DNA from 3 places in the Sediminibacillus dalangtanensis genome. Region 1 is predicted to be linked to each of the others. Evidence: riboswitches for the same ligand, from Rfam matches in the RefSeq annotation. Region 1 holds a riboswitch; each other region holds the start of a gene.
What was found. A riboswitch is a leader RNA that binds a small molecule or an ion and turns the genes downstream of it on or off. The one in region 1 is predicted to bind S-adenosylmethionine.

Region 1 (10,131 bases):
CACTGCTGCCTACTGTCCCAAAGCCGAGCAAAGCCACTTTGATCGTCTTCATACTTTTCCTCCTGTTCCTTCAAGCTGAGTTAAGAGGTTGCACTAAGCTTGTCGAGCTCCCGCTGCTTTAGTTCCCTGCGCAAAATTTTTCCGCTTATCTTTGTTTTCGGCAGTTCTGCAACTACTTCTATTTCCCGTGGAGCGGCATGTGCTGCTAAGTTTGTTTTAACAAATACGCGCAGTTCCTCAAGCAATTCAGGCGTTTCAACGTAACCGGAACGCAAGGTGATAAATGCTTTTACCAGTTCGCCACGCAGGGGATCCGGCTTACCGATCACTCCCGCTTCTGCAACGGCAGGATGTTCGATCAACTTGCTTTCCACTTCGAACGGCCCGATCCGCTCTCCGGCTGAATTGATCATGTCATCGCTTCTACCCTGGAAAAAGATATAGCCATCTTCATCCTGTATCGCCAGATCGCCGGAGACATACCAGCCTTCATATAGAAAATAAGAAGCAAATTTACTCTGGTTTCCCCAAATCTCTTTCATTAATCCTGGCCACGGCGTTTTAACTGCAAGCTGGCCAATCGAGCCTGGAGGAAGCTCTTTCCCGCTTTCGTCCAATATACCGACCGTAATTCCAGGGAACGGGCGCCCCATCGATCCTGGCTTTATCGGTTCTGATGGAAGATTGACGATCAAATGGCCACCCGTTTCGGTCATCCACCAGGTATCATGAATCCGCAGTGATAAGTTATCCCAGGCCCAGTTGATAACTTCGGGATTCAATGGTTCCCCTACGCTTAAAATATGCCGCAGCGACTTCAGGTTATATTGTTTATATAACTCTCCTTGTGCCATCAGCATACGGAAAGCGGTAGGTGCACTGTACCAAATCGTGACACCGAAGTCTGCGATGATTTGATACCAGTTTTCCGCCCGAAAACGACCCGACTGGATGACAACAGCCGCCCGGTTCAGCCATGGAGCGAACAAACCATACACACTGCCTGTAACCCAGCCGGGATGGGAGGTACACCAATATACATCGTCCTCCTGAATATCCAGTACCCAGTGTCCGGATTGAAAGTGATGGACGACAGCCCTGTGTGCGTGCAACACACCTTTTGGCTTTCCTGTCGATCCGCTTGTGTAATGAATCAACATGCCGTCCTCGGGATCGACCCATTCAACCAGCTCTTCTCCCGTCACAGCAGTCGGTTTGGCTGCTTCGATTTGATCAACCAGCAATACGGTCTGTAAGCTGGGGATTTCTGATTGCGGTACACGATGGACAAGTTCATTATCCGTAATCAAAAAAGTTCCACTGCAATCATTGATCCTGTCTTTTACGGCCTCTTCCATAAATGCTTCGAACAACGGACCGGCAATAGCCCCAATCTTAATAATGGCCAGAATGGAAAAATAACAAGCAGGGGTTTTCGGAAGGAAAACAAACACGCGATCTCCTTTGCTGACACCCTGTTCCTTCAATACCTGTGCATAATGATCTGTTTTTTCTTTTACCTCGGCGAACGTGAAGCTCTCGTTGGATGCTTCCTGGACAAAATACAAAGCAGTCTTTTTGCCATACCCTTCGGCAACGTGACGATCGATCGTTTCGTAAGCGGCATTCCATTTGCCGGTTTTGGAAAGACTTAGTTGTTCTGCGGCTTGCTCCCAGGAGAATTCCGCAGCCACACGGCGATAGTCTGTTAAGTTGTGTACACCTTTATCGGCTTTAAGTATTTTCCCATCATTTCCTGTCATGTTGTACCTCCTCTATGTATCCAGCTTGGTCAAGCTGTCTCGGTTGTTAAGTCCAAGCTGGCAAGTATTTCCGCTTTATAAGCAGCCTGCTCACTGCTTCCTCTTTCTCTCGGTCTCGGTTCGGAGATCGTGATCTCCCGTTCCACCTTGCCCGGCTGGCCACGCAGCACGATGATGCGGTCGCATAAATAAGCAGCTTCATCCACGTCATGGGTTACCAGCACCATTGTCGACTGATAATCCCTCCACACTTCAAGCAGCAAATCCTGCAGCTGCATTTTGGTAAACGCATCGAGGGCACTGAACGGTTCATCCAGCAGCAAAATTTCCGGTGAAGTGGCCAGTGCACGTGCAATCGCCACCCGCTGGGCCATCCCGCCTGAAAGTTGTTTCGGATACAATTTTTCACTGCCGGCAAGTCCGACACTTTCCAAGTAACGGCCTGCCTTCTTTTGTTTTTCCTCTCTGTTTCCCCCCAGACCGAAGGTGACATTGTCGAGTACATTCAACCAAGGCAGCAAACGAGGCTCCTGGAACATAAACCCAGCCGTCTTCTGTATGTCGTCCACTTTCTTATTATTGATTTCGATCACGCCGTCAAATTCGGTATCCAGTCCGGAGATGGCACGCAACAGGGTGCTTTTGCCGCAGCCGCTCGTTCCGAGAAGACCGATGATCTCACCAGGTTCCGCTCGGAAGGAAACATCCTCGACAGCTGCTTTTCCTGCAAACGTCCTTCCCACTCTTTCTAATTGAAGACTCACCGCTTTACCTCCTTACGATTTTGCAGCCCGATCTTGCCAATGCAAAGTCCGGGTCTCCAGTATTTTCAGTACCCAATCCGACAGCTTTCCGATTATTGCGAACAAGACAATACTCGCGATAATCGTTTCCGGAGCGAGCGTGTTCTGGCCGACGACCAGCAAGTATCCAAGACCCTGGCTCGCGCCCATCAGCTCTGCTGCCACGACAAACATCCACCCCAATCCGAGACCGCTACGAAGTCCGACCAAAAAAGAAGGCAAAGATGCCGGAAGAATGATCCTTCGTACCAGCTGAAATGTATTCAATCCATACATTTTCCCTACCTCGATTAACTTTCGATCGACGCCGCCGATGCCACTGACAATATTTAAATAGACTGGAAAAAAGACACCGACCGCAATCATGGCAATTTTCGATGGCTCGCCGATTCCCATCCATAAAATGAACAACGGGACCCAGGCAAGAGAAGGGATCGAACGAAATGCTTGGATAAGCGGATCGAATAGCGCTTCGGCATGTTTATAAAATCCGACCAACGAACCGAGCGCCACGGCTGCTGCCGTTCCTAGCAGAAAGCCCATCAACACCCGGTAGCTGGTGATGCCGACATGCCCCCAGAGCGTGCCATCTTCCGCCATCCCGACAATTGTCTCTAAAATAACGGACGGTGCAGGAAGCTGGTAGGCAGGAAAAACTTCCAAACGGCTTAACACTTCCCACACAACCACCAACAAAGCCGGAAAAATACTCCCCAATAACAAGGGATGGGTGAACGGATTCTTCGGTTTGATCGTCGATGGCTTGCTCTTGCTTCCCGATGTGAAGACACCGCTCACTTCACTTTGATTTTTGGCCATGTCTGGTCCTCCTCTCTGACTTTTTTATTCCGATATGGTTTCTTCCGCGAAAGATGGGTCGATCAGTTCGTCTGTCAATTCTTCAATATTGGCTTCCGGATCAATCGTCTCGCTTTCCTGTAGCACTTTTCCAGCCTCAATTAATGCGTCCCGATGTACTTTGCCGGGAACAGGCTCGGAAAAATCGTTACGTTCCAGTTGTTTGACTGCGACTTCCTCTTTGATTTCTGCTTCTTCAGCCAATAACTCGGCAGCTTCCTCCGGGTTCTCCTTGACCCATTTTCTTGCTTTTTCGTACACCTTAATCACACGGTCAACGTATTCCGGATGCTTTTCCGCAAACTCCTCGCGGACATTCAGGAAACCGTACGTATTAAAGTCAGGATTCCGATAAAAAAGCTTTGCATCCGATTCGAGTTCCAAACGGGCCATATGCGGGTCAAGCCCGGCCCATGCGTCCACCTGCCCGGATGTCAGGGCGGATGCGCCATCACCGTGCTGCAGATTGACGATTTCCACATCCTCTGCCGGAACACCTTCAGCTTCCAAAGCACGTAGCAGGAAAATGTAGGGATCGGTTCCCAGCGTGGCGGCAACCTTCTTTCCTTTCAAATCTTCGAGGCTGGTGATCCCGGAATCTTTCGCTGTGACCAATGCAGTCCATTCCGGTTTTGAATAAATGTACACATTCTTGATCGGCGCTCCGTTTGCTTTGGACATCAACGCTGCCGCTCCGGCAGTCGATCCAAAATCGACGCTGTCACTGTTCAAAAACTCCAGGGCTTTATTGCTCCCTTGGCTTAGTGCCCATTCTATGTCGATGCCCTCTTCTTCAAATTCTTCCTCTGCCCAGCCGAATTTTTTCAACACCAGGCTGGTCGGTGAATAGTACGCATAGTCAAGCCGTATCTTATCTGGCGCTCCTTCCGAACTTGCGCTCGATGAACAGCCGGCAGTAACGATAATAATCACCGCCAAAGCCGTCAGAGCTAAAAAACTTCTTATATCTATCAATGGGATGCGATTCATGGGTATCCTCCTCGTCGTTGGTATGATTTTTATATTTCACAGGCGTAAGTCGTAATCGTTCCACGTAAGCGCTGCGCTTCTTTGTACGTGCAGCGGTTATGGACCACCTGAAGCCCAGCATTTCTGGCAATTTCGGCCGCTTCATCCGAAACAACTCCTTCTTGCAGCCAGAAAATTTTCGGCCGGACTTCCGCTGCTTCGCGGGCGATTCCGATTGCGGCTTCCGGACTTCTGAATACCTGGACGATATCGATCGGTTCCGGAATGCTTTTCAAGTCTGGGTATGCCTTTTCTCCTAAAATTTCCGTTTCCCGTGGATTCACCGGTATGATTTTATAGCCAAGCCGCTGCATTTTCCTAGCCAGGCGATGGCTTGGTCTCGCCTCTTTGCCGCTCAGTCCAACAATCGCCAATGTTTTTTGACGCTGTGTTTCTTTCCCGTCGGTTTCGACCCGTTCTGTCGGGGACTGCAATGCCCAGCGGATTACTCCCTCATCGTTGATGACGATTTCTGGTCCGCTCTCCTTTTGTTGCCCCGTCGCTTTTGCCAATGCTGCATCCAAATCGTTGATCAAATCTCTCACCGACTCGATCCCCACCGACAGCCGGACGAGCTCCGCTTTGACTCCGGTCCGTTCCAATTCCTCCGGTGACAGCTGCTGGTGGGTCGTGGAGGCCGGATGGATGATCAACGATTTGGCATCTCCGACATTGGCTAGATGCGACCATAAAGCCACATTGTTGATTAACTTGCGGCCTGCTTCTTTCCCGCCCTTAATGCCAAAATTGACGATTGAACCGTACCCGTGCTGCAAGGTTTCACTTGCTTGCTGGTGGGACGGATGCTCCTCCAATCCTGGATAGGACACCCATTCCACTGCCGGATGGTCCTTTAAGTAACGGGCAAGCTCCACCGCATTCTGGTTATGCCGTTCAACGCGCAGATGCAAAGTTTCCAGGCCTTGCAGCAGCAAAAAAGCGTTGAAAGGACTCAGCGAAGCTCCGAAATCACGCAGCAGCTGCACCCTTACTTTGGTGCTGAACGCCAATGTTCCGAAATCCACGGCATAGCGGATGCCATTGTAGCTCGGATCCGGGTCCGTAAACTGGGGGTATTTTTCCGAATTCCAATCAAATCTTCCACCATCGACGATCACCCCGCCAATCGAAGTGCCATGCCCTCCAATCCATTTGGTTGCCGAGTGAACGACAATATCTGCTCCAAGTGTGATTGGCTTGCAAACATGTGGTGTAGCAAAGGTGTTGTCAATGATCAGCGGCACCCCATGTTCATGGGCGATTCCCGCAACTTTTTCGACATCGAGCACGTGCAGACTGGGATTGCCGATGATTTCTCCATACACTGCTTTGGTTTTATCGGTAATCGCCGCGCGGAAATTTTCAGGATCGGTCGGATCGACAAAGTTTACCTTGATGCCATAACGCGGCAGGGTGGTCGAGAACAAATTGTACGTACCGCCATATAAGTTGGTGGCAGCTACAATTTCATCCCCTGCACTGGCCAGGTTAAGAATCGATAATGTGATAGCTGCCATACCGGAAGATACACCGACTGCCGCCACGCCTTCCTCCAACAAAGCCAGCCGTTTTTCAAAAACATCTACAGTCGGATTTCCCAAACGGGAATAAATGTTTCCCGGTTCATCGAGAGCGAACAACCGCTCTGCATGTTCTGTATCGTGGAACACATAGGAAGTAGTTTGATAGATTGGGACAGCTCGCGACCCTGTTGTCGGATCCGGGGACTGACCGCCGTGAAGTGATAACGTTTCTAAATCATAAGTATTTGCCATGTTTCTATTCCTCCTGTTAATTAACTTTTTATCAGCCAAAACAAAAAGCCCTCTTCATAAGAAGAGGACTGATCACACAATCTCTCCTCTTATCTACCAGGATTACTCCTGCAGGAATTAGCACCTTTCAAGTCAATTCGACTTGAAGGTTGCCGGGCTTCATCGGGCCAGTCCCTCAGCCTCTCTGGATAAGAGTCCATATTAAATTGTCTTGTCTTTGTGTATTAGTTTTCCAATCCCGATTTAATAATGCTTCCCCATTTTTCAAATTCGACCAGAAAACCGTCATGCCCGAAACTGGTATCAATCAACGTGTATTCTGCCTCTTTCCCATTCTGTTTCAACTGGTCGATGAACTGTTCCAGCGAACCCGGCGGAAACAGCAAATCCCCGCTGTAACCCAGCGCCGTTACCGGTGCTTCAATCCGGGAAGCGGCCTGTTGCCAACCGTCGCGACCACGCCCGATATCATGGGTATCCATCGCCTTCAACAAATACAAATAACTGTTGGCATCAAAACGTTTGGTCAGCTTTTTCCCCTGGTAATCAAGATAGGATTCGATTTCATAGGCAATTTCATCGTGGAAGTTCCCGGCAGGGGCACGCTGCTTCCTGGAAAAACGTTCATTGAACAAATCTCCCGATCGGTATGTGATCATCCCCACCATACGTGCCAGACTCAATCCACTCTCCGGTATGGTTCCTTCGGTATAATTGCCATTGTTCCAATTCGGGTCATGAAGAATGGCAAGCCTTGCGATATTGTTAAATGCAATCGCATAGTCGGTCAAGTACGGCGTGACAGCCAATGGGATCAAACGGTCCATTTTGTCAGGGTACATCACTCCCCACTCCAATACTTGCATCCCGCCGAGCGACCCGCCTATGACTGCGGTCAAATGGTCGATACCCAATTTTTCAAGTGCCATCTGTTGGGCACGGACCATATCGCGGACCGTTATAAACGGAAACTTGGCCTGGTAGGGCTCTCCTGTCCGAGGGTCTAGACTAAGCGGTCCGGTCGAACCATTGCAGCCGCCCAATACGTTGAATGAAATAACTTGGAACCGATCACTATCGATAAAGCCCCCAGGGGTGATCATTTCTGCCCAGTAGCCTGGCATATCCTGGTCACCAGCTGCATGTTGGCTGCCGGTCAATGCATGACAGACTAGGATTGCCGGTCCCTCGGCCAATCCAACCCGTTCGTAGGCAAGCTCAACCTCCTGGATCACGGTACCGGATTCCAACTCGAGTTCTCCTATGTTGACAGTACCGGTCTTCCTCTCAACAGCTGTTTTCACTTCCATACGACGGATCCACCACCTTTCTTGTTTTCAATTGATTTGCTCATTTCTCAATCCATTCGCCACAGCGAACCCATATGGATATTCTTTATCACTTTTCCAGTTGTTTGCCTCCCAGTTAACTGTCCAGGAAGGCAGGACAAAAGCGCAAGCGCCTGTTTAAAGGAGTACAGGCTAGAGTCGCCACGTCCTGTGGCAACGCCTGCATGACCCACATCGTTTGGGCCTCCGACAAGCTTAAGAATAGCCTCGGCTTGGCGCTTTTTGCCACACAGAGGGTGGGCTTAAGACCTCGAGGGGGTAAGCGCTGGAGCTGGATGTGGCTGGTTCAGCCAATAATGATCCACAGACAGTTAAATTTATAAATTTCCTACACAATAAAAAAATGCCTCTCCAGAAGATAGAGAGGCATTGGTTATCAATTCACTCCTTATCTTCCAAGCTTTCGCTCAGCAGGAATTAGCACCTTTTTAAGCCGTGGCTTAAAGGTTGCCGGGTTTCATCGGGCCAGTCCCTCCACCTCTCTGGATAAGTATTCGCAATATTCCGTTTTGATTGTAACCAGAATTCTAGCATGTAGCAGAAAACCTGTCAACAGGTTTTCTGCCTATTTCATTTTTTAAAATTATTATTAAGAAAAAATAAGAATAAACCGTTTATTTCCCGTTACTTGCGGGAAGATGTTAACTGTCGCGATAGGACGGGCCCGCCAGCGATATCGAAGTCAGAAGAAAGCAGACGAAATTACTTAAAAAGGTGGTTTTTCACTTGTTTTTTCACAGAAAAGAACTTCAGTATCATGCAAAACCAGAAAAGTCCGACCCACTCTTTGCCAAGCAGCTCCAGGAGATCTTAGGTGGACAATTCGGTGAAATGTCCGTAGCGATGCAGTATCTTTTCCAAGGCTTCAACACGCGCGGAAACGAAAAGTATAAAGACTTGATCATGGACACTGGTGCAGAAGAACTTGGCCACGTTGAAATGATTGCCACCATGGTTGCACGTTTACTGGATGGAGCGCCAATCAACGAACAGGAAAAAGCGGCTGAAGACCCTGTAATCGGCGCAATTATGGGCGGTATGAACCCGCATCACGCGATTGTTTCCGGACTCGGAGCCACTCCGGAAAATAGTGCAGGCGTCCCATGGAGTGCAGGATATATCATTGCCAGCGGCAACTTGATGGCAGACATGCGTGCCAATCTTAACGCTGAATCGCAAGGAAGACTGCAGGTTGCCCGACTTTATGAATTGACGGAAGACCGCGGTGTCAAAGACATGCTTTCCTTCCTGCTGGCCAGAGATACCATGCACCAAAACCAATGGATGGCAGCCCTGCAGGAATTAGAAGAAAAAGAGGGCGGCAAAATCACTCCTACCACCGTACCAGCAGAATGGGAAGCATTGGACTTCTCCCATAAACTGTATAACTTTTCTGAAGGAGAGGATAGTGCACGCGGTATTTGGGCTTCTGGCAATGCGCCTGACGGCCATGACTTTCAATATGAAAGCGAGCCAGTAGGCTTTGGAGGAAAACCGGAACTGAAACCAGCTCCTCCATATGTACACTCAACACCTCCCCTTGATAAATAAACACAGACAAGCGAAATAGACCTGTGTACCAAGTCGTGCACAGGTCTATTTTTTGGTTGTTTTTTTCTTGTTGATCAAGGGAAGTACATATCGTGATACACTTTTCTTGGAGGGAATTATGGTTTATTTGCGGGAACTGGAAGAAAAAATCGAAGCATTGCGACTTAAAATGTATGAAGCATACAGTAAAAATCCGAGTGGGCAAGAAGTGCTGCAAATATCCCAAACGCTGGACGAAGCCATCAACCAGCTTGAACAGCAAAAACGACAGCAATAATTTGTTTAGTTCTCGCTGCCTGTTCAATAGGTTATATTTTACCTCTTGCATTCAAAAATTATATGACGTATAATAGTCGTTGTCAGTCGGCGCTGAATATCAGCACCGAATAACCCTATTATTTTGCGCTCGTAGCTCAGTCGGATAGAGCGGTGGTTTCCGGTACCACGTCTGTCGGGGGTTCGAATCCCTCCGAGCGCGTATTTCAAAAGGACTTCCTTCAAGTAATTTGAAGGAAGTCTTTTTTTTATGGGAGAAGTAGTATTAATAGCGGTGTGATGCTTCCTTTCTTCCGTGGCTTCCACTATGTTTTGCGAGCAACTATGTAGGTTTTCACATCCATTCTAGCCAATAAATTTAATGGTCGAATCGAGGCTGAAAAACGAGAGAAAGAACGTCATCCAAACGATGAAGAACGGTTCCGGGCTAAAATGCTAGCGAATCTATCTTCATCATGCTTATGAAGTGCGGTTCCACGCCGATATACTAGCGAAACCTTCTTCATCACCTCTATGAAGTGCTAATCAACGCCGAATTGCTAGCAAAATCACCTTCATCAACCCTATGAAGTGCGAATCAACACTAAAATACTAGCGAAATCATCTTCATCACCCTTATGAAGTGCGGTTCTACACCGAAATGCTTGCAAAACCATCTTCATCAACCCTATGAAGTGCGGTTCTACGCCGAATTGCTAGCAAAATCATCTTCATCAACCCTATGAAG
Region 2 (10,131 bases), 220 kb from region 1:
CGACCTCCGGTTGCATTTCCGAAGACACCCGCTGCAGCCCCTGTGAAAAAATGAGGAACCAAACCCGGGACAATTACTCTCAGACCTAAAACGGGCAGCAGAAACATGCTAATAAGTCCTGCCAGGAAACTGAAGACGAATCCTATCACCACAGCATTGTTTGCAAATGGGAATACTGATGGACAATCCAAGGCTGGGATTGCATTCGGTACAACTTTGTCCGCTATTCCCTTAAACGCTGGAACAATTTCAGAAAGAATCATCCGGACACCAGCCAAGATAATATAAACGCCAGCTGCGAAAGTGATCGATTGCAAAAATGCAAAGACGAGAAAATTAGTTCCATCACTTAACTCTGCTTCTATGAAAGCCGGCCCTGCAAATAGTGCCACTATGAAAAATAAAATAGCCATGGTCAGTGAGACTGAAACCGATGTATCTCTTAAAAAGCCCAATGATTTAGGAACTTTGAGTTCTTCGGTAGATTTGGATTGTTTTCCAACAAGTTTACCGACAGCCCCTGCAGCCAGATAACCGAAGGATCCGAAGTGGCCGACAGCAAAGTCATCAGAACCAGTGATTTTACGAGTGAATGGTTGTAGCATGGCAGGCATAAGCACCATGAGTGATCCTAGAATGATGGAGCCAATCAGGATCAACATCATTCCTTCTATTCCCCCAGTAGACAAAATCACAGCAATCAAACAGGCCATGAACATGGTATGGTGTCCTGTCAGAAATATATATTTAAAAGGAGTAAAGCGGGCTAGGACAATATTGACTAACATGCCGAATAACATGATCATTGCTGTCTCCGTACCAAAGGCATCTTGAGCCAGGGCAACAATTGCTTCGTTATTGGGAATGACACCTGATAATTCAAAGGCAGAATCAAACATACTGCTGAAGTGTCCCAGTGATCCGGTGATTGCTCCGGCTCCGACGCCTAAAATGACGAATCCCATAATGGTTTTTAGGGTGCCGGAGATGACATCGGCGATTTGCTTCCTCTGCAATAGCAGGCCAAAAAAGGCAAACAAGCCGACCAGGATGGAAGGGGTGCCGAGTATATCATTCATTAATAAATCAACCATGATTACGCCTCCTTTATATTTGTTTCGATGGCGGTGCGCAATTCCTTTTTATCCATTAAGTTATTTAGTTTGATAACATTTCTTGTACCGTCGTCCAAGCTATTTACAATGTCTTCCGATCCAAGGTAATAATCAGCAGGTTCTGTTTTACCTAGTGGTTAAATCGGTGTGAGAAACCTCAGCCTCCATACCGAGTTCGGATAAAATTTGTTTAACATTCATCTCTACGATAAAACTGCTTCCTAAACCATTTCCACAAACCACCAAAATTTTCTTCATCTTTTCTCTCTCCTTTACTCTTGGGAATAATAATCGACAAGTTCAAGTATTTCTTGTTTGTTGCTTGTTTCGATTAATCGATTGATATTTTCTTCTTCACCAAGCAGGTTTGTCAGTTGTGACAGGGCCTTCAGATGGGTTTCATTGTCTATTGCAGCCAATACAAATATCAGATTTGCCTGATGTTTTTCCTGGTCTGAAAATGAAATACTTTCCGAACTTTTCAGCAGACTGATACCAACTTTATTCACTCCGTTTTCAGGCCGGGAATGTGGAATTGCAATCCTCGGAGCGATTACAACATAAGGGCCGAGTGTCTTTATATCGTCGATCATCGAGTCGATGTATGCTTGTTCAATAAAATTCCTGTCAAGAAGCGGACGGGAAGCTAGTTTAATGGCTTTCTCCCAACCTTCTACTTCATCAACCAACTGGATCATTTCTTCTGTCAATAATTCATTTAACATGGGTTTGTCGCGCTCCTTTAATGTATCGGTTGTTTCAGCTTGAAGATGGCAGGATAGCTCACGAACCAATTCCTTTTTATCCAAAATCTGAGCATGATGTTGAACGATATCGATAATGCTTTCTACCGAGATTTTACTTTTGGCAGAACTATTTCTGCCAAACAGGAAGTTATATTGTTTAAGAAGCAATTCTTTTTCTTTTTCGTTCATAATTGGCTCGACTAATATGACTGGTACGCTTCCTGTTTTGATTGGTGTGGTGGAGAATATGACTTCAACATCGATTTTCATTTGGTAGTATTGTCGCAATGATATGCAACCTGCGATATCGATAGTAGATAGCAATTCTTCCAACTGCATACGAAGCATATTGGAAGTTCCGATCCCATTTTGACAAACAATTAGTGCGCGTCTTCTGGGTGCCGGCTTCTTCCCTTCTTTTTTCAACCATCCTCCAAAATGAATAGCAATATAGGCTAGTTCCTGCTCCGGAATTTTTTTATCTAAAATTGCTTCCAAATGAAAAACAACTCTTGAGGTAAGTTGATAGATTTCCGGATACTTCTGTTGGATGATACTGCTCCACTCATCGGTGATGTCCACATTGTATTTAAGCCGGTAATATGCCGGCTTGAGATGCAAAAAAAGAGTGGTTTCGAGTTTCTCCTTATTTTGAAAAACGACACAAGCGTATTTCTGAAAATCCAACACCATATGGTGGATGGCAGCTTTTAAACTTTTCATTTCTTCCGTCTTATGAACTTCAAAATCTGAATGATTCACTTTTGAACCAAGAAGATTCATTGTTACAAAATACACTTCATCTTCTGGTAAAGGATCATTCTCCAACTTACTTAATTGATTGATAATGGCTCTGGCAGCTGAGAATTCTTTGGTTTGTTGTAAGGCTTCTTTTTCAAATCTTTCCACCAAAACCCGGTGGCCATCGCGAATTCGCTGCATAAGAATCATGAATTGAAAAGCAAGGTATTCAATTGTGTCGTCCGTCAATTCAACTCCTAGCATCTCTTCATTGGAAACGATTACATTTTTTATGTGATAAAGACGCTGTTCACTAAAATAAGGCAGTTTCAGTAAATGCGGAACCACAGCTGTGTTCACCTTTTCTAAAATGTTTTCCCGTTTATTGGTTGTCACCAGTTGAGTGACATAATAAACGAGCGCGCTGCGCTTATTTGTTTCGCTTCCCGTAATTGAAAAACCTGATTTTCTGTCGAACTTCACCTCAAGAAGAAATTTTGTCAAAGCTTTTTTAAGTGCTTTTAGATCATTGGAGACAGTGCCTTTGCTTACCTGTGTCATTTTTTGCATGTCTTCCAGGAATAGTGCTTTTTCAGAAGATAACAATTGAACAGCCATCATCATGTGACGGTCCTGCTTATCGAAAAAGTACTGGGTATGATTCATTAATTGGACCAGAGAAGGTATCTTATGTTTATCTTCTTGTCTTAAATAGTAGCCTCGTTTTTTCTGCCTTTGAATCTCCTGAAGTCCATTCTCCTGCAAAAATTGGTTGATTTTTTTGAGGTCATAATAGAATGTTCTTCTGGAAATATTCAATGAATTAGTAATGGTTCTTACGGCTAAATATCCATTCGTTTCGACAAATCGGTTCAAAATATACTTGCTTCGCGCATCTAATGTCATTTGAGGATCCCCATTTCACATTTGTGCAGCCATTACATCGTGCAAATATTAAAAGAAAGTCAGCTAACTTAATTATGATTATAATACGATTCCGGGAAATGAAAAGGGGTTTTACGTTGCTAATTTGGTACACTCTGACTGTGCAAAATTAAATGAACATAGCTGTTCCCGCATTCCAACTGAAAAAGAATACATTCAACGGGTAAAACAATTTGCGATGGGGAATAGTTTAACTAGATGCTGACTCGGTATGGAAAGGATGGATCCGATGTATAAGAAAGTGAACGAGCTCATTACCTTGTTGGAAAGCAACGGGAAATGTGAAGTGAAATTGATCAACCGGGATAAACATAACTATGCGATTGAAACTATGGAAAAGCTGCCATGGAAACGGCATTCCAAGCGTTTCGGCAAGATTCGTGCGGGAGAAAACCGTTTGCGGGTTGATCTGGAAGTACCTAGTGATTCGATTTCTTCGAAGGAAATGAACAACGCAATAAAATTGCCACACAGACAAGATTTATCCCATACACGGACTTCTCATTTTGGACTTACTCAAAATGAGAAAGGTTATGATACGGTTGTCATTCAAATTTATCGTAAAGACTTAGACGACTTTTCTTTTGAGGACGAGCCCTTCGCCTCTTTGGTCAATAAAGTAATTGATTTGAATTCAGCAGAGTAAAGTCACTCGAAAAACGGTATAGTGGTCAAAGCAAAGACCGGACGATGGTTCGAAACGCAAGCATTCGAATTCGTCCGGTTTCTTTTTTGATTGTTCATATAAGGTAAGCTTCTTAGAAAACCTTCCTATGATTCTATTGTTTGATGAGTATTTCTTATTGCTATGGCGAGCTTGATGGATTGGCGCGTTTTCTGTTAGAAAGTTTTACTTTTGCTAAATCAATTGACGTGTCCTTGCTGTTTCTCCCATCGCGAGATTCACTTAATACTTGAAGAAGCACTTTTAACACTTCAGTCCAGTTAGCGTTCGGTATTACAAAGCGGATTTCACTGCGGTCATGTTTATTTGGTTGAATCGGTGCCTGACAAACCGAGCTTTTTGATCAATGGTTTGATGGACATCCCCTGGACAATCAAAGAGAATAAGACAACGGAGAAGGTCAGTAACAGGACAGTGTCACGGCCGGTGAATTCCATTGGAAGGCTGAGAGCGAGCGCAATCGATAAGCTTCCTCGTAAACCGCCCCAGTTAAGAAGAATCCGCTCTTTCCGATTCAAATCTTTTACGGGCAATGTGCTGATGTACAAGGCGATGATTCGACCGGTGATGACAAGAACGATCGCAAACGCGATGATGTTCCACTGATTATTGAAATCGATGTTGCGGATTTCCAATCCAATCAGCAAAAAGATGATTGAGTTGGCAACAAGGGTGATCACATCCCAAAACGTGTTGATAGTCACTCTCGTTTTTTCCGTCATACCAATTTTTCCGCCATAATCGGCAAACATAAATCCACCTGCTACCACCGCAATGACCCCGGATACCTCCAAGTGCTCCGCAATAAAATAGCTTCCGAAAAACAAGATGGCTGACAATGCAATCTCAAATGGATAATCATCAAAAAAGCGAATGATTTGAGAAAAAATAAAGCCGAGGATGACACCGACCAGCACGCCGCCCACACTGAATTTCAAGAATAACAGAATGCCACTGCCAAGTCCTTCCCAGCCTAACTCAATATAGGTAAGTAAATAAATCGATGAAATTTTGAAGAGTACCACGGCAATGCCATCATTGAACAATGATTCCCCTTCCATGATCGTGGACAGCTTTTCCGAAACGCCTAACGACTTAAAAATGGACACAACACTGATTGGGTCTGTGGCACTCATTAACGCTGCAAACGTGAACGCCACGGCTATTGGCAAGCCAATAAAATAATGGGTGGCAAAGCCAATCACGATAAACGACAGAAACGTACCGATGAAGGCCATACCGAGAACTGCGCGCTTATGTTGGTATAAATGGTGAAATGGCAGTTTCAGTGTCGCATCCCCCAGTAAAATCGGCAGGAACAATGAAATAATAATGGTCTGAAAAACTTCTGATTGGGTAATGTATGCTTCTGCTTCATCTATCAGTGGTACATGAACATTAATAATGCCCAGAAATAAACCGACCAAAACGAGTGCAATTGTATAAGGCTGACCGATCTTTTTAGCAATCCCGATAACGGCAACCGAGATAGCAAGCAGGATAAGAATCTGGATAAAAGTTTCGTTAAATTCATGCATAACGTTTCCTCCTGGATTAAGTATATCTATATGTTTCTCAAAAACCGGGCAGATAAACCTGCCAAACAAGCTACTTTATGCAGGCAGCACTATTCTGATTATTACAAAAAGTAGTTGACATGGAAAGTCATTGGTATTATGATAGGTGTCAAATTAAAAATTCTTATCCAGAGAAGCCGAGGGAACTGGCCCATTGAAGCTTCAGCAACCTCTGACTGTTGTCAGAAAGGTGCTAATTCCAGCCAAGATGCATTCTTGGGAGATAAGAGCGGATATCGGACGATAACAGCCCTCTTTTCTCATACTGCGGAAAAGGGGGCTTTTCTTATGGAAAAATTCCCTCTTACCCGAGTTGCTACGTAAATGCCATTTGGCAGAAAGGGAGAGATTTTCTTGAGTGAAATCATCATTTTATCTGGAAGTCCTTCAGCCCAATCTGGAACCGACGCGGTGCTGAACTATTTAGGGGAGTCTTTAAGGCGAAAGGGGTTTTCCACTGCACATTTATCTGTAAAGGATATCCCGCAAGCCGATTTGTTTGAAGGAAGGTATGACAGTCAGGCGGTTACGGAAGCGTCAGCGCTCATCCGTCAGGCAAAGGGGGCTATTGTCGGATCCCCCGTGTATAAAGCTGCTTACTCTGGTGTTCTCAAGGCATTTTTGGATATTTTGCCGCAGGATGTACTGGAGGATACACCGGTCTTACCACTGATGACCGGCGGCAGTCCCTCCCATTTACTTGCCGTGGAATATAGTTTGAAGCCGCTGTTGGCTACGCTGAAGGGACAGAATTTGAAGGGCGTTTATCTTTTGAACAAATGCATCGATAAACAGGACATCGAACAGCCGATTCATGATCATGACTTAAACCTGCGATTAGAGAAGCAACTGGATTATTTCGTCCAGACGGTCAATAAGCAAAAGCAGCCAATTTAAACCAATAAATATCCATCACAAGGAGGAGTAAATCGAATGACGGATAAGCGGATTTATTTAAACGCCTTTGATATGAATTGTGCAGGACACCAATCACCGGGATTATGGACACACCCTGACGACCAATCACACAGATACAAGGATAGTGAATATTGGATTGAGCTGGCAAAGCTTTTGGAAAGAGGAAACTTTGATGCAGTGTTTTTAGCTGATGTATTAGGTACCTATGATGTTTACGAGAATTCCCGGGATGCGGCGGTAAGACAGGGAGCTCAATCACCCGTGAACGACCCATTGCTGGTCGTCCCGCTTATGTCGGCGGTCACCAGGCATCTTGGTTTTGGCGTGACTGCTTCTGTCAGCCATGAGCATCCCTACACCTTCGCTCGCAGAATGTCGACTTTAGATCATTTGACAAAAGGAAGAGTAGGATGGAATATCGTTACTTCTTATTTAAAAAGTGCCGCAGTGAATATGGGGCTGGAAGACCAGGTGAACCATGATGAGCGGTATGATATTGCAGCAGAGTACGTGGATGTTTGCTACAAGCTTTGGGAGGGCAGCTGGGAAGATGAAGCAGTCCGTCTCGATAAAGAGAACGGAATTTATACGGATCCGGAAAAAGTCCATGACATCCATCATGAAGGCAAGTATTTCAAAGTTCCAGGCGCTCACTTAAGTGAACCATCGCCACAACGCACACCGGTGATTTATCAGGCTGGTGCTTCGAAAAAAGGCAGGGCATTTGCCGCCAGCAATGCTGAATGTGTCTTCATCGGCGCTCCAACCATCGAGGCTGCCAGGCAGTCGGTCAAAAAATTGCGAGAAGAGACGGTACTGGCAGGACGTAATCCGGAAGATGTTAAAATACTGACCATGTTTACCCCGGTTGTCGGCCGTACGGAAGAGGAGGCAAGAGAGAAGTTCAACGATTATAAAAACCATATCAGTCATGAGGGGGCACTGGCCTTGTTCGGCGGATGGACCGGTATCGATCTTTCTCAATACGGTCCTGATGAAAGTTTGCGGTATGTTGAAAACAATGCGATTCAATCAGCTGTCGAAAATTTCACAAGGATTGATCCGAACAAACAATGGACAGTGGAAGAAATCAAGGAATTTATCGGAATCGGTGGTCTCGGCGCCTATGCAGTCGGCTCACCGGAACAGATAGCTGATACGATGGAAGAATGGGTCAGGGAGGCCGGTATCGATGGCTTTAATATTGCCTATGCAATAACGCCTGGAACCTTCCAGGATTTCGTCGATTTGGTTGTCCCGATTTTACAAGAGCGCGGCCTCATCCGCTCCCGTTATGAAGGAGAAACCTTGAGGGATAACCTGTTTGGAGCAGGTCCCCGTCTTCCTGAAAACCATCCAGGGAAAAAATACAGCAGAGGAATTCAAACAGTGTAGCCAGGAACGGAGAGGTGAATAGTGCCTCTCCTTTTCTATTTAGTATGCTTGCGCTTTTCAACAATCTTGCGTTAAAGTAGTTATAATTATGTAAAGCTGGTAAAAGGGGAGCGATTATATGGGGAAACATTTTGATACGAAATCTGTTCATCTATCGGGCATCCAGGAGAAAAAAATCAATAGCAAGTCGACGCCGATTTACCAGACGTCAGCCTTTAAATTCAAAGACCTTGAAGATTTGGAGAACTTTTACCAAGGAAAGAATGATTATTTATATACGAGAGTCGGGAATCCGAATACAGATGAGTTAGGAGCCGCGGTGGCCCAACTGGAAGGAGCTCCGAGGGGGATAGCTGCCGCTTCGGGGACAGCAGCCATATTGGCAGGAATTCTTGCCGTTGCCAAGCAGGGAGACCATGTCATTGCGGCTACCGATATTTACGGAGGTACATATCAACTGCTTGCCAATGAACTGCCGGACTTAGGAATCGAAGTATCATTTATCGACTTTGCCGAAGGGGATAAAATCGCTGATTATATCCAGGGCAATACAAAGATGGTTTACTCGGAATCTGTTTCCAATCCGTTACTGCGCAAGGAGGATATAGAATCGCTCGTTACACTGGCCCAGGAGGCTCAGCTAGTCTTGATGGTCGACAACACGTTTGCCACACCTTACCTGTGCCGTCCCTATGAGCAAGGTGCCGATTTGGTTGTCCACAGCGCGACTAAGTACATCGGCGGGCACAGCGACATTACAGCCGGAGTGCTGGTCGGCCATGAAGGGTTGATCGAAAAAGCCAATCAAAAAATCGTGAACCTGGGAAGCAGTTTAAGTCCTTTCGAGGCCTGGCTCACCTGTCGTGGGTTGAAGACGCTCAGTGTAAGAATGGAACGGCACGTCGACAATGCCCAAAAACTTGCCGATGCCTTGAAAAAGCATGAAGCAGTAGAAAAAGTATATTATCCAGAAGACGTATCACCACATGGGAATGGAGCCATCGTTACGATGGATATTACGGCTACTTGTGATGTGGAGACATTTTTCCAATCGCTCGGCTGGATTAAAATCGTACCTACGTTGGCCGGTGTGGAAACATCAGTATCCTATCCTTTGGCGACTTCCCATCGCGCCCTTTCACCCGAAATGCACGAACAATTAGGAATCACCGAAGGGTTGATCCGGATATCCGTAGGAATTGAAGCAGCTGATGATATCATCGAAGGATTCAACCAGGCATTGAATCAGGCAAGACGGACTTGAACAGTAGAAAGTAGGGGGAAAAAGTATGAAGGAAGTTATTTTACTACTGGCTGATATTGTCAACCGAATCCATGATGCATTAATGCAACGTTTTGGATTGACCATGACGGATAAACAGCTGCACTTTTGGGTGATTGGCATTATCGGTATCATTGCCTTTTTCATCGTCTACTTTTTATTTAAATTAATTGCCAGCATGAAGTGGAGCATTACCATTCTTTCCTTTATTTACACATTCACCATGATGGTTGTGTTCGTTTTTGCAATCGAACTGCAGCAGGCTCTTACCGGCGGGGATATGGAATTTGCCGATGCTGTCGTCGGACTGTGGGGGTTCATCGTATTCTTCCTCATTTATGTTGTGATTGCTCTCGTCATTCTGGCCGTTATAAAATTTATGCGCCGCAATAAATAATGCATGAAAGCTGTCCTAATAGGCTAAAGCCGTGGGCAGCTTTTTTTAGTGTATAGGAAATTATAAATTTAACTGTCTGTGGATAATTATTGGATGAACCAGCTACGTCCAGCTCCAGCGCCTACCCCCTCGAGGTCTTAAGCCCACCCTCTGTGTGGCAAAAACGCCACGCCGAGGCTGTTCTTAAGCTTGTCGGGGGCCCACACGATGTGGGTCATGCAGGCGTTGCCACAGGACGTGGCGGCTCTAGCCTGTACTCCTTTAAAAAGGCGCTTGCGCTTTTGTCCTTGTCTTTGTATTCAGTGTAGGTAATATACTTCCCGCTTCTCA
Region 3 (10,131 bases), 830 kb from region 1:
AGGGGTTGGGCATGGTTGGTTCGTCTATAAAGTGAAATGGTCAGGAGAGGGGGAGCATCCATTCAAGATGAACTGCTTATCAAGAAAATTAAATCGGGCAATCAACAGGCGCTACGGCTGCTGATCGAGCGTTATAAGCACCATGTATTCAAAGTGACAATGAGCGTGTTGCATGATGAAAAAGCAGCTGAAGATGCCGCCCAAGAGACATTTATCAAGATGGTAGATGCTCTCCCCTCTTACCAGCATCAAGGTTTTAAAACCTGGCTTGGTCGGATAGCTTTCCATAAAGCGATCGACTCCCGTCGGAAACAGCAGCGCATGAAGGAAGATTTCAATGGCCCCTGTCAAGAATATCACCATGGCCAGGTTGACAGTGCGGAGGAACAGGTATTGCTGCGAGAAAGAAGACAACGTATCAGAGAGCAAATCGATCAGCTTCCGGAAAAACTGCAGTTTGCTGTCCGCTGCTATTATTTAGAAGGCATGTCCTATGCCGAAATCGCTAATCAGCTCGATTTGGCCGAAAAGACAATTGAAGTACGGCTGTATCGAGCGCGAAAATGGATGAAAGCCCATTGGAAGGAGGATGATTTTTAAATGATTCATGTTGAAGAGGAATTGTGGCACTACATAGACGAAACAATCGATGACCAGAAACAACAGCAAGTCGAAGCTCATTTGGAGACTTGCCAACACTGTTTTGACCATTACCTTGCATTACTTGAACAATGGGAAACACCAGGGCATCTAGCCGATTCGTTTACCGAAGCAACCATCGACAAAATAAACGTTCAACAAGTACTGCCCAAAAAGGACAGACAGAAAAAAGCATCCTCCACATCCAAGGAAGTAAAAACCATAAGCCATTATTTATTGGCAGCTGGACTAACTATTGTATTAATGGCAAGCGGCATCTTCCAGGGCGTTTTGCATATAACCGATCAAACGAGTCTAAATAGCCGGCCGTCCATGACAGACAGCCTCATGCAAAAAACGGACAGCTGGCTGACGCAACTAATGAAGGAGGAAAATCAATGAATAAATCATCTGTACTTGCTTTCTTTTTAGCGCTTATTCCCGGCTTTGGCCATATGTATCTTGGTCAAAAACGTAAAGGGGTGCTCTATCCGTTACTTTTCTTCGGCACAATAGGCTTTGGAACATTTGCTTATTTCATCTCTGCGTTTAATGGGTTCATTCCTTTGACACTCCTTGGCGCATTTTTGATTTGGGCAGTAAATGTCATCGACATGATTATTACCCTATTGATGCGCAGCAAAGTACAGACTTCCGGTCAGTCGGCCGACACTACTGTTCCGTCTCCGAGTGCGATTGTTTCCCAACCCGAGAATTACAATGAACGATTCACGACGATTTTACTGTCTTTCATTCCTGGGGTCGGCCATTTTCAGCTCGGCTTGAACCAGAGAGGACTAACGTTTTTGGCCGGGTTTTTCGGAGTAGCGTCTATGATTTTCTTTGTTGCCTTTGTCAGCCATCAGGGAGGCTTTTTAATTTTTCTGCTGGCCATGCCGATTATTTGGATATACAGCTTCTTTGACGCGATTCAGCTATTGAATAAGAAACAGAACGGAGAAACATTGGAAGACCGTACCATTATCGAAGATCTGGATCAGTATCGGGAAGAGGGTAAGAAAAGCAAAATGCTAGCCACTATTTTGGCGATTTTCCCAGGGGCAGGCCATATGTATTTAGGATTACAACGAAGAGGCCTGCAGTTAATGGCCGCATTCCTGCTGTCTATCTATGTGCTGGACGTTCTGCGTCTCTCCATCTTTTTATTTTTGATACCGATCATCTGGTTTTTCAGCTTTTTCGATGCCTTGCAGCATACAAACAAAGCGGAACAGGGAGACCTTCAGGACATACCGATTGTCAAGTATTTGGCCAACCATCAAAAATGGCTGGGCATTGCCCTTTTAGCGCTTGGTCTTTTCTACATTGCCGATTCAATCCTGCTGCCAGTCATCGCTGAACAGGTACGTAACGCCTTTCAAATCGACCTTTGGTACTACTACCACCAATATTTTCAAGTATCGGTCGTTTGCCTGTTGCTGATAGCCGGAGGAATCCGATTGATTATCGGGTCGAAACCGAAAAAGGGAGGAAATGAACAATGAAGAAATGGCGGGTAGGATCTATCTCGATGGGTGCAGCACTCGTTTTACTGGGAATGGTCATCATGCTCTCTCAATTTCTCGAATGGGATGCAACTACGGTTTTGCTGGCCTGGTTTCCACTTATCCTTGTTGTTTTAGGAGTGGAAATCATCCTTTACGTCTACTTGTCCCAACAGGAACAGCCAGTAGTAAAATATGATTTTTTATCGATTATTTTTATTACCTGTCTTGGCGGGATTGCCCTTATTCTATTTATTGGCGCCTCAACGGGAGTGCTGGACAAAATAAAAACTACTGTTCAGGCAGAAGATGTCGAAGCAACATTGCCGCCGATCGAAAAACAGATCGATGAAAAAGTGAAAAAAATCGTTTTGGAATCAGCCGAGGGAACGTCGCTGGAGACGAATAACACAGGGGATGTCCATATATTTGGCACCTTCCATTCAAACACGATGAACCAGAAGGATATCAAGCCGGAGGAAATCGCCTCTTTCCATCAGATTGGTGATACTTTATATATTGAAATGCTTGAGGCTCCAACCAGCCGATTCGGCTACGATGTAAGCCGGTTTACTGCGACTGTTTCCATTCCCGGCAACATGGAAACCGAAGTCCGGTCCTGGTTGGATGAAGCCCATCTGAACCTGGCTACAATCAAAAGTGACTGGTCACTAAAAGAGGTTGATCAGGTGTATCTGACTAATACGGATTCGGCCGATGTTCAACTACAGGCAGACAATATATGGCAAGAGAAAGACAGTGACCAAACAGATACATTCGGAAAAGGCACTCACCAGCTCGACATCGAAGCAGCCAACCAACTGCACACCAAATAAATTCTTTACCCTGGTAGAGCATTGGGGGGACAGTCCCTTCCATCGTAATGCGATGGAAGGGACTGTCCCCCATTTCAAAAAATTTTCTTAATGGGGTTGACTCGATCGATAGGGTGATTTATAATTCTTTAAAAGATTGAAATTTCCAACAAATTGAATAATGAGACTCTTATCCAGAGCGGCGGAGGGACTAGGCCCGATGATGCCCGGCAACCTTCAGGCAATGATGCTTGAAAAGGTGCCAATTCCTACAGGTCCATGATCTGACAGATAAGAGGAGGACTCCGGATATACGCCCTCTTCTTAGGAAGGGGGCTTTTCTATTCCCCTCTTTCCAACACAACATTTCATTACCTGCTTCCACGGCCTTAGGTACAATTTTTCCCTAGCATTATCACACTTAGGAGGAATTAAAATGACAAACCCATTTCATTTACAAGGTACCGAAACACAACTGCTTCACGGAGGACAGACACCAGATCCGGCTACAGGGTCCCGGGCTGTCCCGATTTATCAAACAACTTCTTATGTATTCCGCGATACCGAGCATGCGCAAAACCTTTTTGCCCTAGCCGAACCAGGCAACATTTATTCGAGAATCATGAACCCGACTGTCGATGCATTTGAACAACGAATCGCTCTTTTAGAAGACGGCGTCGCAGCGGTGGCCACTTCGTCCGGCATGGCTGCCATTACCCTGTCGATCCTGAACCTTGCCGGGAGCGGTGACGAAATTGTAGCCGACAGCAATTTGTACGGCGGCACCTATAACCTGTTCGTCAAAACGCTCCCTCGCTATGGAATCAATGTCACCTTTGTTGATGCATCTGATCCGGAAAAAGTCCGCGCAGCTATTACGGACAAAACCAAAGCTGTCTTCGGAGAAATCATTACCAATCCCAGCCTGAATGTACTCGATGTGGAAACAATCGCTGCAATTGCTCATGAGCAGGATATTCCATTCATTATCGATAATACCTTCGCCACTCCATACTTAACCAAACCAATCGCCTGGGGTGCGGACATCGTCGTCCACTCCGCGACCAAGTGGATCGGTGGACACGGTACAACAATCGGGGGTGTAGTCGTCGATGGCGGGCGTTTTAACTGGAACAACGAAAAATTCCCTGAGTTCATCAATCCCGATGAAAGCTATCATGGCATTCGTTATGCGATCGACACTGCACCGGCAGCCTTTGCTACGAAGTTACGTGTACAGCTGTTACGCGATATTGGTGCCTGCCTAAGCCCGCAAAATGCATTTTTGCTTTTGCAAGGCTTGGAAACGTTGCACCTCCGTATCGAAAAACATAACCAAAACGCTCAACAGGTCGCCGCTTACTTAAGCGATCATCCAGCTGTGGAATGGGTTGCGTACCCGGGATTGGAAAACCATCCTTCCCATCAGCTCGCAGAAAAATATTTAAACGGAAAAGCCGGCTCGATTATTACTTTCGGCATCAAAGGCGGTCGTGATGCCGGACGACAGCTAATCGACAACATTACCCTTTGGTCGCATGTTGCCAATGTCGGGGATGCCAAGTCGCTGATCATCCACCCTGCTTCTACAACCCACCAGCAACTGGATGCAGATGGACTGAAAGAAAGTGGTGTAACGGAAGAATTGATTCGTCTGTCGATCGGTATTGAAACGGCAGAGGACTTGATCCGGGATCTCGACCAGGCAATCGCCAAAGCTACCGGAACACAACCTACCGTAACGGTTACGAACGAAAAGGCAATCCAGTGGGCGCTTCACTCACCATTCGACCGGACAAACGGACTGCGGCAAAAGACCATTGCCGTACTTGGAATAGAACCCGACGCTGATCTGCCGGTGTATCAGACAGCAGCAAAGTTGCAAAATCTCGGCTATAAAATCATTCCGGTTCATAATGGAAGTGAGCCGATCCTTAGTGAGACACCAGTGGCTAGCCTGTCAGCGATCGAGGATGAAATCGATGTGCTTTATACACAGGACACGCTGGCGGCTGAGGCCATACTGGCAAACGAAAGCCCGATTGAAACAAAGATACTATGGCTCGATTCTCAGGAAACCAGCCTGGATGTCACCGACCAGGCGCGCGTGCAAGGGATTACCGTTGTCGAAAGTCTTTGCCCATATCAGGAAGCGGTAAGACTGAGAAGCGGAGATACGAGACAACAGCCTGTCCACGCTTGATATAGCATGTACCAGTACGAAAAATAAAAGGACTCCCCTCATTTAAAAGCCGCTTGGAATCATCCAAGCGGCTTTTGTATATTGGAATATTAGAGGTATCAGATATGGGGCAACCGGTTTATAATGAATTTATTATTTTTTACCTTTGTATTAAATAACAAATTAAGGTTTTACTAGAAAGCTTTATCTTAAAATAGATCTTTAGCAAAGATCTCATGCTTTAACTTTAATGAAGACATTTTCAAAGTAGAAGATCACTGTACTCGTCTTTTTTTGACAAGGTGAATTTACTCCTTCTAATATCCCCTTCAGGTATTTTTTTACGGTAGGACTTGATATCTTAAGTTCTCTAGGGATTTGATTAATTTGTAGCATCTTCATGAACCCTAATATGCAACATTAATTTTCCTCCATATAAAATAACCAACATATCATAGAAAGTTAGATTAATATAACAAAAGTGTAAAGACTCATTAGGTACTTACTGTACACTCTATTTCACCTTTTCAATACGAATTCCTCATGTTAACAATAAAAATATCGTCCAGCGTTCATTCATGCAACGCTGGACGATGTTTTTCACCTCAGAAAACAATAAGAAATTCTTCACTGCCTTCCTACACCATCCCATTTTCATCCCATGCTTCCAAGGTTATAGATTTATGTCTCGATTATCCATTGGTTAATAGAAACAATTACAGCTAATATTTGTTTTTCAGCTCCCGTACCTCTTCTTCCAGCTGTTCAACCCTTTGCTACAGTTCCTTTTTTGGTTCAGAAATTTTTCTGCCAATCATACCAAAAAAGCCGAACAGAGCTATGATTCCGCCGGCGATTGCCATGACAAACAATAAAACTATTTCTGCCAAGATTATCCCTCCCTCTTTCACTAGAAATTCCGCTTTTGTTACCTATTTTAACCCGGCATTCCAACACGTTTGTTCTGCTGAAGAATATCTTTTATCGTCTTATCAAGCGTATCGAATCTGAACTGAAAACCTTCCTGTTCCAAACGTTCTGGAATTACCCAGCGACTTTTTAACACGAGTTCCGTTTCCGTCCGGATCAATACCGCTCCCATTTCCAGCATCCATTTCGGTGCTGGCAAACCTATCGGGGCATTCATTTCCGTTCTTAATCGCTTCATCAGCTCCCGATTGCTGACGGGGTTGGGGGCTGCACAATTAAAGACACCGCTCAAGTCATCCCTTCCTTGCAAAAACAGGACAATTTGAAACAGATCTTCCACATGGATCCAGCTGAATTTTTGCTTTCCAGATCCCTGGACACCGCCGAGACCAAATTTCACCAGATTTAAATAAGGAGTCATCACCCCTCCCCCTGGCCCTAAAACGATAGCAGTTCGGAGAGCAGCTTGTCTTGTATTCGGTAAATCAAAAGAAAAGAATACTTCTTCCCATTTTTCCGCCACATCCACAGAAAAGCCCGTGCCTATTTCTCCGTTTGTTTCCGTCATCGGCCGATCTTCCGCATGCCGGTATATCGTAGCGGTACTGGCGTTAAGCCAAACCGGCGGCGGGTTATCACAAGCCTTGATGGCTTCGCCGAGAATGGTCGTCGTGTCGATTCTTGATTGCAGGATTTCCCGCTTGTTTTTATCATGATAACGACAGTTGACCGATTTACCAGCCAGATTGACGAGCAAATGCGCCTCTTCCAATGCTTCTTTGATGGCATCCCTGTCGTCCCATGATATGTAAGAGGGCTGTCTTGATATAATACCTACGTCATATCCCTTCTCTTCAAACCTACTTTTGAAATAATTACCGATAAAGCCTGTTCCCCCTGCGAGGATCACTTTTTTCATCATCAAAACCCCAATCTGCATTTTATCCGAATTGGTTGTCTCTTGGTGTTTTGCGTTTATTTTAACATAGATAACTATTGGTAACGGCGCCTATGCGTGATAAGATGAAGGGCTATGACTCCTGCCTGAATCCGTTTTTATCCATAAATGAAATCGGCGTGTTGGACAGTGTTGACCTCATCAATTGAAAAACGTCTTCTTGGGATAACAACTCCTCCCTTTCAGATATCATAGCTTGTACCCTCATACCATACCCCAGAATAGTGAAGAAGGCAGATATTTTTTCAGCATCCAATGTATCAGGTATCGGTCCTCTATTTTGCCCTGCATTAATCCACTTTACGGAATGCTGAAAAAATGCTTCCTGGAATTCCTCTAAGATTTCTTGATCTTCTGCTTTATTTTGGTGACTTATCAAATAAAAGAAAATTTGGTTGGAAACGCTGGACTTAGAATGAATAAAGGATTTTAACGTCTGGCGAAGTGGCTCGCCCAATTCTGCTTCTTTTTGTTCCTTGATACTAGTGTGAAACTGCTTATCAACTTGTTCTAATTGATGCTTCAACACTAAGACAAACAATTCATTTTTACTTTTAACATAATGATAGATTGCACCTTTCGAAAGACCGCTACGCTGTATGATTTCATTCAACGTTGTCTTCTGACACCCTTTTTCAGAGATAATCTCTTCTGTGACTTTGATTAGTTTCTGGAAGCTTTCATTCTCATACATGTTCTGTACACTCCTAGTGATCATATAACTTAACTATACAGAGGTGTAAAGTTTCTGTAAACCGCTTGCGTACCGACCGTCGGTATGTTACTTTTTTCTTAATTACTATCTTATTAAGGAGGTTGAAAGATGGTGAAAACAGCTCAAGGAAATCATCTTTTTTATCGCTCATGGCTTGTTCGAGAACGCTTGTTACTGTTCACTGGAGGAATCGGCCTTCTTCTTGGCGGTGTTTGTCTTTTCATTGTGCTTTTCAAGGGAGCTGCTATTCCTCCGGAAGGGGATTTGTTTAAAGCCGTATCTTTTAATGTCGCTATTGGAGTCTTTTTAATAACGACGGCCATACTACTACCTTTGGTCAAGATGCCTGACTCTAAACAAAGACTATTTCGATGGGGTCTCTTCATTTGTAGTCTATATAGTTACGGCGCAGAAACCATTCAGCACATTCGAGGAATAAACCCTCGTTTTTCAGTAGCCGGAAATCTGATTGACCAAGTTGCTGGCGGGGTTTTCGGACTTGTATCCCTGTGTATAGTCGGGATATACATTATGTTGGCCTTCTACATTTTCCAGCCTGTTATGCTGAAACAAAATCCAATTTGCACCCTCGGTTTAAGATACGGTATTCTTTCAACGCTGATTTCCTTTGCGGCTGGTGTCTGGATGATTGTATTACAGGGACGATTTGTCGGCATGGATGGAAACATTATCTTGTTCCATGGTTTGGGGTTTCACGGATTACAAGTTATGCCAATCCTTGCCTGGGCCTTCGTCCAATCCTATTCTGATAAGAGAAAACAACGGAAACTGATCCACTTGACTGGAGGGGTTTGGAACTTATCACTAGGAATGATCGGCATACAAACAGCACTAGGAAAAACACTTCTTCAGCTAACCATTACCTCTACCGCATTCTACCTACTGACAATAGCCTTTTTTACAATCTTTCTTTCAACAGCATTTCAATTTTTTAAAAATCCAAAAAGGATTGCTTCCATTGCTTCGGAAGACAAAGACTTAGCAAACTAAACATCATTTCTTCATGGTGGCTGAAACAATGTTTCTGCTCAGGGTGGACAAACGCCGGATACAGCTACTTCCCTGCCAACGATGATGATGTTCGGTATTATCGTTAGTGCCTTAGGATTACTGGTGCTTGCTTTAAGAAAACACATGGGGATACTGTTTCCTGTCACGTGAATCAAGTATAAAATGGAGAACATCTCTACGTCACTTTTGAAGGAGTGACTTATGATTATCAGGTCAACAAAACTTGGGTAACAGATAAAGATGATCATTCGGTAATTGCAAAAGAAGAACCGACATGGACACTTACAACCTGTTATCTTTTTGACTTTATTGGCTCTGCGCCAAAACGTTATATGATTCAGGCAGCATTGGTTGGAAAAGAAGTACCTGCGGCCTGATAGAAAAGTCAGTTCATCTAAGGATGAGCTGACTTTTGTTTTTGACAGACTCACAAAACGAGTTTTACTGCCTTGGTCGCGATAAACGTTTTGATATATTGATCCAAAACCCGTGTTCCTCCGAAATCATCTTCATAAAAACCCATTATTGCAAAGCCGGCGTCGATTTGCCCTTGTATTTGTTCCTCCATGGTATGCGCATATTCAATGGTTTGGTTGGAACGAATGTAATCCTCTACTTCTCCTTCAGGCAATTGATCTAAAGTCGAAGAGGGGATGGGATGCCTCACATCAAGAATCCCTTTTTGTTCCTGCTGATCATCAAAAATAAACAGCAGCGGATTCGTAAATCCGGCGATTAGAGTTCCATTGTTTTTTAATACCCTTGCCGCTTCTTTCCACACCGGATGGATGTTATCCACGAATAAATTGGAAACAGGGTGGATGATCATATCAAAATATTCGTCCTCAAAGACACTTAAGTCACGCATATCCCCTTGCACGGTGCATAACGACAATCCGTCCCGTTCTGCTACCAACCGGTCCTGTTCCAACTGCTTACTTGATATGTCGGTGACGATTACCTCCGCACCCGCAGCAGCAAGTACAGGGGCTTGTTGCCCTCCACCTGATGCAAGGCAAAGTATTTTCATTCCCACTAAGCGCTTCGGGAACCAGTTGCGAGGTACTGCTTTCTCCGTTGTTACAGTAATTTCCCACTCACCGGCCTTACTCTTTTCAATGATTTCGCTACTTACTGATTTTGTATAACGCGAGCCTTCCGCTACTTTCTGATCCCATGCATTGCTGTTTTGCCGTGTAGTGTCCATTGTTCGTTTCCTCCCCATTCCCAACAACTTTATAGTTTTTACCAGCGTACCATAGAAGAGGCCATTAAGGAGCAACATATTCAATAAAATGCACGAAATAAACTAGGCGGGGTAGGCGGGGTCAGGGTAGGCGGGGTCAGTCCCTCCT

Region 2: linked by a shared signal. The riboswitch ahead of ssuE (NADPH-dependent FMN reductase) and the one ahead of metX (homoserine O-acetyltransferase MetX) in region 1 are both predicted to bind S-adenosylmethionine.
Region 3: linked by a shared signal. The riboswitch ahead of ERJ70_RS17820 (PLP-dependent aspartate aminotransferase family protein) and the one ahead of metX (homoserine O-acetyltransferase MetX) in region 1 are both predicted to bind S-adenosylmethionine.

The regions. Positions count from the first base shown of each region.
Region 1 is NZ_CP046956.1:2,807,141-2,817,271, forward strand. It holds gene ERJ70_RS14100 (homoserine dehydrogenase) at 1-52, opposite strand, end outside; gene acsA (acetate--CoA ligase) at 81-1,763, opposite strand; gene ERJ70_RS14110 (ABC transporter ATP-binding protein) at 1,793-2,527, opposite strand; gene ERJ70_RS14115 (ABC transporter permease) at 2,540-3,385, opposite strand; gene ERJ70_RS14120 (aliphatic sulfonate ABC transporter substrate-binding protein) at 3,410-4,414, opposite strand; gene ERJ70_RS14125 (PLP-dependent aspartate aminotransferase family protein) at 4,444-6,228, opposite strand; SAM riboswitch class I at 6,315-6,423, opposite strand; gene metX (homoserine O-acetyltransferase MetX) at 6,453-7,538, opposite strand; SAM riboswitch class I at 7,963-8,070, opposite strand; gene ERJ70_RS14135 (manganese catalase) at 8,304-9,128, shown strand; gene ERJ70_RS14140 (aspartyl-phosphate phosphatase Spo0E family protein) at 9,247-9,405, shown strand; tRNA gene ERJ70_RS14145 (tRNA-Arg) at 9,531-9,606, shown strand.
Region 2 is NZ_CP046956.1:3,022,744-3,032,874, reverse strand. It holds gene ulaA (PTS ascorbate transporter subunit IIC) at 1-1,094, opposite strand, end outside; partial or broken gene ERJ70_RS15145 (PTS sugar transporter subunit IIB) at 1,097-1,373, opposite strand; gene ERJ70_RS15140 (BglG family transcription antiterminator) at 1,388-3,508, opposite strand; gene ERJ70_RS15135 (hypothetical protein) at 3,777-4,193, shown strand; gene ERJ70_RS15130 (cation:proton antiporter) at 4,535-5,770, opposite strand; SAM riboswitch class I at 5,931-6,039, shown strand; gene ssuE (NADPH-dependent FMN reductase) at 6,164-6,706, shown strand; gene ERJ70_RS15120 (LLM class flavin-dependent oxidoreductase) at 6,743-8,122, shown strand; gene ERJ70_RS15115 (trans-sulfuration enzyme family protein) at 8,241-9,386, shown strand; gene ERJ70_RS15110 (hypothetical protein) at 9,412-9,801, shown strand.
Region 3 is NZ_CP046956.1:3,637,588-3,647,718, forward strand. It holds gene ERJ70_RS17800 (RNA polymerase sigma factor) at 37-600, shown strand; gene ERJ70_RS17805 (anti-sigma factor family protein) at 601-1,041, shown strand; gene ERJ70_RS17810 (hypothetical protein) at 1,038-2,144, shown strand; gene ERJ70_RS17815 (hypothetical protein) at 2,141-2,980, shown strand; SAM riboswitch class I at 3,147-3,257, shown strand; gene ERJ70_RS17820 (PLP-dependent aspartate aminotransferase family protein) at 3,396-5,162, shown strand; gene ERJ70_RS17825 (TIGR01777 family oxidoreductase) at 6,079-6,993, opposite strand; gene ERJ70_RS17830 (TetR/AcrR family transcriptional regulator) at 7,103-7,723, opposite strand; gene ERJ70_RS17835 (hypothetical protein) at 7,853-8,755, shown strand; partial or broken gene ERJ70_RS17840 (sortase domain-containing protein) at 8,950-9,153, shown strand; gene ERJ70_RS17845 (class I SAM-dependent methyltransferase) at 9,204-9,983, opposite strand.